Regions from separate parts of the Streptomyces sp. NPDC048696 genome, predicted to be linked through region 2. Evidence: predicted binding sites of a transcription regulator. Region 2 holds the regulator's gene; the other holds the start of a gene.

Region 1 (5,906 bases), on a different contig from region 2:
TTGCGGCCCCGTAGAACCGCATCCTCTGGGCACTCACACACCGCTTACAGCGGCTCCACCGGAGCGGCTGCGCCGTGCGAATGTCTGCTTCCGGTTCGAGACTACGTCAATTCGCCGGTCGGGTGACGCCCGGAAGGGTGACCTGGATGCGGCATCCGCGTGATGATTCGGCCACTCCGATGTGACCGCCGTGCAGATCCACCGCCCAGCGCGCGATCGCCAGGCCCAGACCCGTACCGCCGTCGCTGCCCGGCCCGTGCGGCGCCGAGGCGTCGCCCCGGTTGAACCGCTCGAAGACGCGGTGCCACTCCGACTTCGGGATGCCCGGCCCCTCGTCCAGGACCTCCAGGTCCAGCGACTCCGGCTGCGGGCCGCGCCGGGCCCGTACGGTGACCCGGCCGTGCGGCGGGGAGTGCTTGACCGCGTTGTCGATGAGGTTGGCCACCACCTGGTGCAGCCGCTCGCGGTCCGCGTGCGCGGTCAGCTCCGGCGGCGAGACGTCCAGGTGCAGATGGACATCGGTACGGGTGTGGTTGCCCGAGCCGGAGGAGAGCCCGCGCCGGGAGGCGGCCAGATTGGCCTCCTTGAGCACCCCGGACAGATACGGCCAGACCTCGAAGCGGTGCGCCCGCAGCGGAACGACGCCGTGGTCGAGCCGGGAGAGGTCGAGCAGCGTCTCCACCAGGCGCCCCAGCCGCTCGGTCTGCTTCAGGGCCGTGCGCATCGTCTCGGGGTCGGCGGCCGAGACGCCGTCCACGACGTTCTCCAGGACCGCCCGCAGCGCCGCGATGGGCGTGCGCAGCTCGTGCGAGACATTCGCCACCAGCTCCTTGCGGTGCCGGTCCACCGCCTCCAGGTCCTCGGCCATGCGGTTGATGGTGGAGGCGAGGTCGCCGAGCTCGTCGCGGCGGTCGGCGCCGCGCACCCGGCGGGTGTAGTCGCCGTGCGAGATGGACCGGGCGACGGTGTTCATCTCGTCCAGCGGCGCGGTAAGACCGTGCGCCACGAACTGGGTGATCAGCAGGGTCGCGATCACCGAGAAGACGGTGATGAACCGCAGCTCGGTGCGGGTCTGCACGGCCACCATCAGCAGGCCGGTGGTGATGAAGACCGAGACCACGACGAGCGTGCCCAGCTTGGTCTTGATCGAGACCGAGACGTACCGCAGCCGGCTCAGCAGGCCGCCGCGCATCGGGGCGCGCGGCCCGTTCCCACGGGTCCGCCCGCCCATCGCCGAGGCCGCCGCCCGGCTCATGGCGCCGGGGTCTCCAGCGCGTACCCGACGCCATGGACCGTGCGGATGCGCTCGGCCCCGATCTTCCGGCGCAGCGCCTTGATGTGGCTGTCCACGGTCCGGGTGCCCGAGGCGTCCGCCCAGTCCCAGACCTCGGCGAGCAGCTGCTCGCGCGAGAGGACCGCGCGCGGGGTGTTCGCCAGGCAGCTCAGCAGGTCGAACTCGGTCGGGGTGAGGTGGACGTCCTCACCGCGCACCCGTACCCGTCGCTGAGCGTGGTCGATCTCCAGCTCGCCGAGGCGCAGGATGCCCGTGCGCGGGGTCGCGGCCGCCAGGGTGGCCCGCTCGACCCGGCGCAGCAGGACGTGCACCCGGGCCGCCAGTTCCCGCATGGAGAACGGCTTGGTCATGTAGTCGTCCGCGCCGACGCCGAGCCCGACCAGCATGTCCGTCTCGTCGTCGCGGGCCGTCAGCATCAGCACCGGGACCGGCCGGCGGGCCTGGACCCGGCGGCAGACCTCCAGGCCGTCGAAGCCCGGCAGCATGATGTCCAGGACCATCAGGTCCGGCTGCCAGGCCTCGGCCGTGTCGACGGCGGCAGGGCCGTCGAGGGCCGTCTGGACCTGGAAGCCCTCGGCTCTCAGCCGCGCCGCGATGGCGTCGACGATCGTCGTGTCGTCCTCGACGACCAGCACCCGGCGCTGGGCGCCGGGGGTGGCCGCTACGCCGTTGTGGGTGGTGTGTGCCTGCTCCATCGCCCCGCCCTGATATTGCTTCCGGGGATCAGTGGGGTGATCCCCTGTGTCGGTCAGAGACTAGAGGCACCGGCCGCGTCCCGGCTACGCAGGGCGAACAGCGAGATGGACCACGTCAGGGACGCCCCGGGCAACTGTGATCTCTTCGGTCCTAACCCCGTGGAATCCGGCATTACGGAGAGCTTCCTCGAAGGCGGCCGACGGCTTCGCCGACCAGACGGCGAGCACTCCGCCCGGCTCAAGCCGGTCCCGGCAGGCGGCGAGACCGGTGGGGGAGTAGAGGCCGGTGTTGCTGTCGGTGACGGTCCAGTCGGGCCCGTTGTCGATGTCCAGGCAGAGCGCGTCGAAGGTGTCCGAAGCGGTGCTCACGTACGCGACCAGATCGGTGTGCAGGACCTCGGTGCGCGGGTCGGCGAGCGCGGCCCCGGACAGGGGCGCCAGTGGGCCCGAGCGGTGCCAGTCGATGATGGCCAACTCGCGTTCCACCACGGCGATCCGACCCCACCGGGGGTCGGCGGCCGCGTGCGCGAGCGAGAAGCCGACACCCAGCCCGCCGATGAGTACGGACGGGGTCCGGCGGCCCGCCGGGAGCGCGTCGTACGCGGCGTCCACGAGCAGCCGCTCCGAGCGTCCGTCGGAGGTGTCCATCAGGAACGTTCCATTGGCGATGATCTCGAAGTGCGGGCCGCGTCGGCGGAGCACCACCTCGCCGTACGGTCCCTCGCGCCGGTCGAGGGTGACCGGGGCGGTGATCGGGTCGGCGACGGGCATCGGAAGACCTCCTCGGGGCGGAGCTGACAACTCCTTGCGCCGACGCATGGTCCGCGTCAAAGGTTGTCCAATGTGGCACAAGTCATAGACGTGTTGGGGAGCGTTCGCAGAGGGTGAGCGTTGTACAAGGGAAGCAACAGACCGAGCGCGCGGGAGAAGACGGTCATCGAGACGGCGGACGGCGGGGCGATCGCGAAGCCCCCTGTGACCAGCGCGGACAGCTCCGAGGCGGACAGCCGCCCGCCGATGTGGTCCGCAGGGGAGCTGCGGTCGTGGCTGCGCCGGGCGGCCCAGGTGCTGCCGACGCCGACCGGCACGCCGTTCACCTTCGCGTACACGCTGCTGCTGCTCTCGACGTCGCTGTACGCGGAGTTCGGCGACCCGGACACCGTCCGTACGCTCGTCGAGGGCTCCAGCACCGATGTGCAGCACCTCACCCGTACGCCCGTGCTCGTGCTGCTCGCCAGCGCGCTGTGGATCGCGGGCGGCATCTCCTCGCCGTGGGCCGTCGGCTTCGTCTTCATCCTCACCGCGCTTGAGCGCCGCGTCGGCGGGGTGCGCGCGGCCGGGGTCTTCCTGCTCGGGCATGTGGTGGCGACGCTGGCCACCGAGGTGCCGGTCGGTGTCTCGGTGATGGCCGGCCGGCTGCCGGACTCCTCGCTGCACCGCCTCGACTACGGCATCAGCTTCGGCCTGATGGCGAGCGTGGGCGCGCTGGCCGGACTGCTGCCGCCGGTCCTGCGCTGGCCGCTGCTCGGCGTGGTGGTGGTGCTGATCACGCAGGACCTGTTCGACATGGTGGATCCGCTGGCCAGCTGGGGCCATCCGCTGGCGCTGCTCGTCGGCGTGGTGTGCTGGCCGTTCCTGCGCCGCGCGGGCGCCCGGCGGGCGGGCGCCGTCCCGGAGCCGTCAGCGGTACCCGACGGGCAGGTGGGCTCGTACGTCCCGTAGCGCCTGCGGCTGGTGGATCTCGTCGGCGAGCACGACATGTCCCTCGTACGTGAACTGGTACATCAGCCCGTCGGCGACCGGGCGCCCGGTGGGGCGCGGCGGCAGATGCGGGAAGTCGGCGGCCGCCAGCGTCCTGCGCAGCCCCGCGAGTTCGGCGGGGGTGAGGCGGCCCGTGACCGTCTTGCCGTCCCGCTTGGTCGAGGTGTAGCCGCCGTCCGCCTTGACGACGAGCTCGTCGTGGCGGCCCACGAAGCCGCCGCTCACCACCAGCTTCAGCAGCTGCCCGTCCTGGGACGGCGGCTTCGCGTGCGAGGACGCGGGCGCCGGGGCGGACGGGGAGAGTGCCGGGGGCGGTGTGGTCCGCGACGGCGGGGCGCCGCTGTCGGCGGACGAGGTGGACGAGCCGCAGCCCGCCGCCGCGAACAGCGCGGTGAGCAGCAGCAGGCCGGTGGTCGTCCGGTGCGTGACCTTGGGGCTCATGCCCCCGAGGATGCCGGATCCGACGGATCGAAGTACAGGCTCGCCATGGGTGAGCGCGTCGTCCAGCCAAGTGCGCCGTAGAGCGCCTGCCCCTGCGGGGTGCCGACCAGGATGCCGGTGGTGGCACCGGCCTCCAGGGCGGCGTTCTGCAGGGTGCGCATGACCAGGCTGCCCAGGCCCCGGCGCTGGTGGCCGGGCGCCGTCTCGATCTGGTCGGCGACGGCACTCGTGCCGGTGACGGCGATCTGGCCGCGCGCGGCGAAGTGCCCGGCCCCGGTGCGTACGAGCACGCGCAGGACGCCGCCGGCGGTCCAGCTGGTGAGCGTGTAGCCGCTGGGGACCTCGGTACGGGCCGGGGCCAGCGGCAGCGTCATCAGGAAGCCGGGCTCGTCGACCTGCCAGCCGGGGCCGAGCCACGGGCGGACCACGTCGTCCCGCGCGAACAGCTTCAGCCAGGTGGCGGGCGCGGACGTCGCCTCGACCAGCTTGCGGACGGTCGCCTCGTCCGGCTCCGGCACCACGTGCCGACTGACGTGCTTGACCTGGCCGACGTCGATGGTCCAGCCCCAGGGCTCGGCGACGGGCTCGGCCGCGCCGCGCGAGACGACCCAGCCCTTGATCCAGGCCGCGACGACGTCCGATACCGACTCCGGCTCCGACTCCATGGGTTCCCCTCCGGTGGCTTGTGTGTCCGGTAATGCTCGTAGGGGTAATGGTCATTTAGCTACTGCGTCTGTTACAAGTGATGATCGCTCAGAGCGAACAGCCCTTGGGGAACATTCGTGGGCTCACATGCATTGAGTCGGCATAGCTCAACTTGACTGCCGAAGGGGAGATCATGGCTCACTCGTCCGCACCGCTCACCCTGCCTGTGCTGCCGCTCGACGACGAGGTCGTGCTGCCCGGGATGGTGGTGCCCCTCGACCTGTCCGACACCGAGGTGCGGGCCGCCGTCGAGGCCGCCCAGGCGGCCGCCCGGGCCGAGGGCACCACGGCGGGCAAGCCCAAGGTGCTGCTCGTCCCGCGCATCGACGGGACCTACGCGTCGACCGGCGTGCTCGGCACCGTCGAGCAGGTCGGCCGGCTCTCCGACGGCGACCCCGGCGCCCTGATCCGCGGCCGCGGCCGGGTACGGATCGGCGCGGGCACCACCGGCCCCGGCGCGGCCCTGTGGGTCGAGGGGATCTCGATCGACGAGAGCGCCCCCGAACCCCTGCCGGGCCAGGTCGCCGAGTTGGTGAAGGAGTACAAGGCGCTCGCCACCGACTGGCTGAAGAAGCGCGGCGCCTGGCAGATCGTGGACCGCGTCCAGCAGATCGAGGACGTCTCGGCGCTCGCCGACAACTCCGGCTACTCGCCGTTCCTCAGCACCGCCCAGAAGGTCGAGCTCCTGGAGACGGCCGACCCGGTCGCCCGCCTCAAGCTCGCCACCGAGCTGCTGCGTGAGCACCTGGCCGAGCAGGACGTCGCCGAGTCCATCGCCAAGGACGTACAGGAAGGCGTGGACAAGCAGCAGCGCGAGTTCCTGCTGCGCCGTCAGCTCGACGCCGTCCGCAAGGAGCTGCGCGAACTCAACGGGGAGTCGGAGGGCGAGGAGTCCGACGACTACCGCGCGCGCGTGGAGGCCGCCGACCTGCCCGAGAAGGTGCGCGAGGCCGCCCTCAAGGAGGTCGACAAGCTGGAGCGGTCCAGCGACCAGTCCCCGGAGGGCTCCT
Region 2 (5,906 bases):
CCACCGCGCCGACCCGGTCGACCCCACCCAGACCCCCTACGCCGCCTTCTACGGCGCCCGCTCCCACCTGTTCGCGGCGACCTCCCGCCACCACCTCGACGCCCCGCCGCGGCCCGGCAGCCCGCTGTACGAGGCGGGCCTGCGCCAGGTGCGCGCCAAGGGCATCGCCCCGCATCTGATGGGCACGCTCCCGTCCGACCTCCAGGCGTCCCGCCGTACCCAGAACGAGACGACCACCGGCATGTTCTGGGCGTACGACGGGGTCAAGGGCCTGGGCACACCGCCCCGGTTCTACAACCAGGTCATCCGCAAGGTCGCGGCCGCCCAGGGCAACGACACCGCGCGGAACGCCCGGCTGTTCGCGCTGGCCAACGCGGCCATGGCGGACGCGGGCATCCTCGCCTGGTCCGACAAGTACTACTACGACCTGTGGCGCCCGGTGGTGGGCGTCCGCGAGCAGGACGCCTCCGGCGGCCCGGCCGGGACCGGCGTCGACGCCCTGGGCGCGGACGCCGACCCGGAGTGGCTGCCGCTGGGCGCGCCCAACACCAACAACCCGGGCGGCAAGGTCAACAGGACGCCCCCGTTCCCCTCCTACCCGTCCGGCCACGCCACCTTCGGCGCGGCCGCCTTCCAGTCGGTGCGGCACTTCTACCACCAGGGCGCCTACGCGCCCGACAACCTGACCGCCGGCCTGGAATTCGTCTCGGACGAACTCGACGGCACGAGCACCGACACCAATGGGATCGCCCGGACCCGTGTCGTCCGCACGTTCCCCGGCGGGCTGTGGGAAATGATCAAGGAGAACAGCATCAGCCGCGTATTCCTGGGCGTGCACTGGAATTACGACGGCTGGACGCCGAACGCGGCCGGGGAAATGGACCTCACCCACAACATCGGCGGCGTCCGGCTCGGCCTCGACATCGCGAACGACATCGCCAAGAACGGCCTCCGGTCGACCCGCGCGGCGGGCCCGGCCGCATAACGCCGACATGAATCTCGCGAATTTCCTGCATCGTTCACATCCCTTGACTCCCCACCAGAAAAGGGTAATTACTGTGGAAACCACTGAGACTGCTGATGCGGTGACGGAGCTCGGATCCGGACACCCCGGCGACAACGCGACCCCGGCCGCGCCCCCGCGCGGCGGCTTCGTGTACGTCATGAGCAACCAGGAGACCGGGAACTCGGTGACGGTCTTCGCCCGTGACATCTACGGCAACCTGACCAGGAAGGGCACCTACCCGACCGGCGGCATCGGCGTCGGCCGCAGCTACGACCTGGAGGACGCGTCCGACCCGCTGGTCTCGCAGGCGTCGCTGATCCTCAGCGACGACAAGCGGTTCCTGTTCTGCGTCGACGCGGGCAGCAGCGAGGTCTCCTCGCTGGCCATCGAGGGCGACCGGCTGCGCCACATCAGCCGGGTCCCGTCCGGCGGCGCGCGCCCGGTCAGCCTGACCGTGCACGGCAATCTGCTGTACGTGGTGAACGCGGGCGACGGGGCGATCTCCGGTTTCACCGTCGGCGACGACGGCACGCTCACGCCCGTCGAGGGCTCCCTCCAGTACCTGGTGGGAGGCCCCGCCGCCGGGCCCTCGCAGATCTCCTTCACCCCCGACGGCACCCAGCTGGTGGCCACCGAGCGCCAGACCAATGTCATCGACGTCTTCCCCGTCGACGCGTACGGCCGCGCCGGCGCCCCCGTACGCAACGACTCGCACGGCCCCGCGCCCTTCACCGCCACCTTCCACGGCGACTTCCTGCTGGTCACCGAGATCATCGGCGGCCGCAACTTCCTGGGCTCGATGTCCACGTACCGGGTCAACCGGGACGGCACCCTCCAGGTGATCAGCGGCTCGGTCGACACCACCGAGGCCACCACCTGCTGGACCGCCAACAGCACGCTCGACCCGAGCGTGATCTACGCGGCGAGCGCCCAGAGCGGCACCATCGCCGGGTACCGCATCAGCGAGACCGGCGAGCTCACGCTGTTCCCGCCGGACGGCCACATCGCCACCTCCCGCGACCAGCACGCGACGCAGGACATGGCGATCACCGAGGACGGCCTCTACCTGTACGTGATAGTCGCCGGGTTCGACGAGAAGATCGCCGACCCCCGGCTGCCCAACTACGCCGAGGGCACGCCGTACAGCAACAAGATGACGATCGCCGCCTGGCGGATCGAGGCGAGCGGCGGCCTGACCCCCCTGCGCGGGTTCGGCGTCCAGGACGACCCGCCGCGCGTGGTGAGCCAGGGCGTACTGGCCCCGAGCATGGGCGGTCTGGCCCCGGGGTCGGAGGGCTTGGTGGCGATCTGATGCCCGCACGCATGTATCTGATGCCCGCAGGCATTTAGGGGCGCGGGGAACTGCGCGACCAGCCACGCACGGTCCGCAGACGAGATTCGCGCACTCTCAGCGAAGCGCGACGCGGTCCACGGCCGTCCCGCGAACGCCGACCGTGGACCGCACTTCGTACGCAGTACGCCGTACGCGTCCTCCTACTCCGCCAGGACCGCGAGGTCCAGCCGACGCAACCGCTCCGGGTCGGCCCGAAGGGAAATCTCGGCGATACGCCCACCCACCAACGTGAACCCGATAACCACCTTGAGGCACCCGGACGGAGCCCAGACCGCCCCCACCGAGCCCTCCACCAAAGCGAGTTGCGCGGTATGGGCCCGCCCCTTGAACGTCCCCGCGACGGCGAGCGCACCCCGCACCTCCCCCATCGCCCCGACCTCGACCGTCGCCCGGTCGGCCCGCACCACGACATCCGGGTCGAGCAGATCGAGCAGCGCGTCGAAGTCACCCGCCCGCGACGCGGCGAAGAACGCGTCCACGACCTCCCGCTGGCGGGCCAGATCGGCATCCGGCACCGGCGCGGACTCCTGCACGCGGCGCCGCGCCCGGCTGGCCAGCTGCCGGGTGGCGACGGTGGAGCGCCCCACCACGGGCGCGATCTCGTCGAACGGCACCATGAACATGTCGTGCAGCACGAACGCGATCCGCTCGGCGGGCGCCAGCGTGTTCAGCACGACCAGCATCGCCAGGCCCACCGAGTCGACCAGCAGCACCTCGTGCTCGGGGTCGCCCGGCTCCTCGTATCCGGTGGCGGGCCTGGGCACCGGCTCGTCGTACAGCAGCTCGCGGCGTGAGTCGCGCGAGCGCAGCATGTCCAGGCAGACCCGTCCGACGACGGTGGTCAGCCAGCCGCCGAGGTTCTTGACCTCGCTGACATCGGAGCGGCTGAGCCGCAGCCAGGCTTCCTGAACGGCGTCGTCCGCCTCGCTCAGCGAGCCGAGGATCCGGTAGGCGACGGCCCGCAGGTGGGTGCGGTTGGCCTCGAACCGCTCCGCCAGCCGTTCGCCCTCGTCCACTTCCACGTTCACTATTCCCTGCCTCACCCGAAGAGGTGACACCGACTGTATCGGCTGCGCAGCCCCACGGGTACGCCGCCTTTCCTCTCAACTCCGTTACGGATCAGGTCATTTCATGGAGGTCCCATGGCCGCATCCCCTGTCACTCCCGTCACGCGGGTCAACGCGGCCCGCGCCCAGCGCCTCGAAGCGCTCGGCCGCGCCTGGGCCTTCGAGCTGGGCGGCGAGGTCTTCGAACTGCCGCAGGAGTTCGACCGCGACACCGCGCGCAGACTGCGCGCGCTCGGCGGCGACGACCCGTACGCCTCGCTGCGGATCCTCCTCGGCGAGCAGCAGTCCCGCCGCTTCGACCGGCACCGCGCGTCCGGGCCCGACGTCGAGGCGATCTGGGCGGCCTACGGCCGCGACACCGGGCTCGGCCTGGGGGAAGGCTGCGCCTCGGCGTGTACGTCGACGACAACGCCGAGGCACTGGAAGCGGCGCTGCTGCGCCACTACGGCGTCGACCTCCTGGACTGGTACCGCGGCCGGCTCTCGTCCCGCCGCCTCGCGGTCCTGATCAGGCACCTACCGAGGGAGGCACCGTGGTGAGCAGCGGCCAGGCCGAAGGAGTGGCCATCGAACTGGAACGGCTGCGGCGCGCGGTGGAGGTCGGATTCGCCACCACCCGGGGCGACTTGGCGCTCCTGCTCCAGCGCGCCGACCAGACCGACAAGACCCTGGGTGAGCACGACGACCGGATCGACGCCCTGGAGCGCGGCCGCTGGCCGCTGCCCGCCGTCGCCGCGCTCACCTCGTGCGCCGCGCTCGCGGTGAGCATCTGGCAGGGCACGGGCCACTGAACCGCCCGCGACCCGTATCAACACCACAGCGGCCCGCGCCCCTTTCGGGGTGCGGGCCGCTGTGTCGTTTCTGCGTGCGCTGTCAGTCCGACGGCCGCTTGGGCCGCCACACCACCAGCGCGCTGGTCTGCTGCACATCCTGGTACGGGACCAGATCGCGCCGGTACGACGCGTGGACCTGGGCCTCGCGCTGGCGCATGGCCGCCGCCGCCCCGTCCACCGCCGACGAGAGCTCGGCGACGCGCTGCTGGAGCGCGGCCACCTGGTTCTCCAGCTCGATGATGCGCTTGATACCGGCCAGGTTGATGCCCTCGTCCTGCGACAACTGCTGCACCGTACGCAGCAGTTCGATGTCACGGGCCGAGTAGCGGCGCCCGCGCCCGGCCGTGCGGTCGGGCGAGACCAGGCCGAGGCGGTCGTACTGCCGCAGGGTCTGCGGGTGCAGACCGGAGAGCTGAGCGGCGACCGAGATGACGTACACCGGCGATTCGTCGGTCAGTTCGTACGGATTGCGTCGTCGGCCGTCCATGCTCATGCTCCCTTCGCGGCCTGGAACAGTTCTGCCCGCGGATCGTCGTCCGCAGTCGCCTCACGGAACGCTTCCAGGGCCTCGCGCGCCTTGCCCTCGACATCCTTGGGCACCACGACCTCGACGGTGACCAGGAGATCGCCGCGCGAGCCGTCCTTGCGGACCGCGCCCTTGCCGCGCGCCCGCATCGTACGGCCGTTGGGCGTCCCGGCGGGCAGCTTCAGCGTGACCGGGGGCCCGCCGAGGGTGGGCACCTTCACCTCGCCGCCGAGCGCCGCCTCCGTGAAGGTGACGGGCACGGTGATGGTGAGGTTGTCGTCGCGGCGGCCGAAGACCGGGTGGCTGTCGACGTGCACGACCACATACAGGTCGCCCGCCGGGCCCCCGCGCTCGCCCGCCGCGCCCTTGCCGCGCAGCCGGATCCGCTGGCCGTCGAAGACGCCCGCCGGAATCCTGACCTGCATGGTCCTGGACGACTTGGCCCGCCCGCTGCCCTTGCAGACCTCGCACGGGTTCTCCGCGATCAGGCCGCGGCCCTTGCAGTCCACGCACGGGTCGGTGAGCGAGAAGCCGCCGCCGGTGCCCCGCGAGACCTGGCCGGTGCCGACGCAGGTCGGGCACACCCGGGGCGTGCCGTTCTTGTCGCCGGTGCCCGAACAGGCCTTGCACGGGGCCTGGCTGGAGAGCCGGATCGGAACCGTGGCCCCGTCGACCGCCTCGGTGAAGCTCAGCGTCACCTCGGACTCCAGGTCCTGGCCGCGCCGCGGCTGGGTCCGGGTACCGGTGGTGCCGCCCCGGTTGAACAGGCCGCCGAACACGTCGCCGAGCCCGCCGCCGAAGCCGCCGGCGCCACCGCCGCCCCCGGCCTGGGTGCCCCCGAAGAGGTCGCCCAGGTCGAAGTTGAAGGTGCCGCCGCCCGCGCCGGGACCGGCCCGGAAGCCGCCGTTGCCGAACAGCGCGCGGGCCTCGTCGTACTCCTTGCGCTTCTTCGCGTCACCGAGGATGTCGTTGGCCTCGGAGATCTCCTTGAAGCGCTCCTCCGCCTTGGCGTCACCCTTGTTGGCGTCCGGGTGGAACTCGCGGGCGAGCTTGCGGTACGCCTTCTTGATCTCGGCCTCGGTGGCGTCCTTGGGGACGCCGAGAACCTTGTAGTAGTCCTT

The links. The regulator HspR, encoded in region 2, represses chaperone genes until heat shock. The targets are predictions, from matches to a motif close to TTGAGNNNNNNNNNCTCAA.
Region 1: the regulator HspR is predicted to act here: its motif matches at 4,989-5,007, upstream of lon (endopeptidase La).

The regions. Positions count from the first base shown of each region.
Region 1 is NZ_JBICVJ010000014.1:49,149-55,054, forward strand. Features, by position in the region: gene ACGFRG_RS27145 (ATP-binding protein) at 107-1,192, opposite strand; gene ACGFRG_RS27150 (response regulator transcription factor) at 1,252-1,989, opposite strand; gene ACGFRG_RS27155 (spermidine synthase) at 2,074-2,760, opposite strand; gene ACGFRG_RS27160 (rhomboid-like protein) at 2,881-3,711, shown strand; gene ACGFRG_RS27165 (hypothetical protein) at 3,670-4,191, opposite strand; gene ACGFRG_RS27170 (GNAT family N-acetyltransferase) at 4,188-4,856, opposite strand; gene lon (endopeptidase La) at 5,030-5,906, shown strand, end outside.
Region 2 is NZ_JBICVJ010000003.1:216,062-221,967, forward strand. Features, by position in the region: gene ACGFRG_RS07160 (hypothetical protein) at 1-985, shown strand, start outside; gene ACGFRG_RS07165 (lactonase family protein) at 1,086-2,318, shown strand; gene ACGFRG_RS07170 (sigma-70 family RNA polymerase sigma factor) at 2,501-3,376, opposite strand; partial or broken gene ACGFRG_RS07175 (hypothetical protein) at 3,503-3,805, shown strand; gene ACGFRG_RS07180 (hypothetical protein) at 3,963-4,217, shown strand; gene ACGFRG_RS07185 (heat shock protein transcriptional repressor HspR) at 4,300-4,746, opposite strand; gene dnaJ (molecular chaperone DnaJ) at 4,749-5,906, opposite strand, start outside.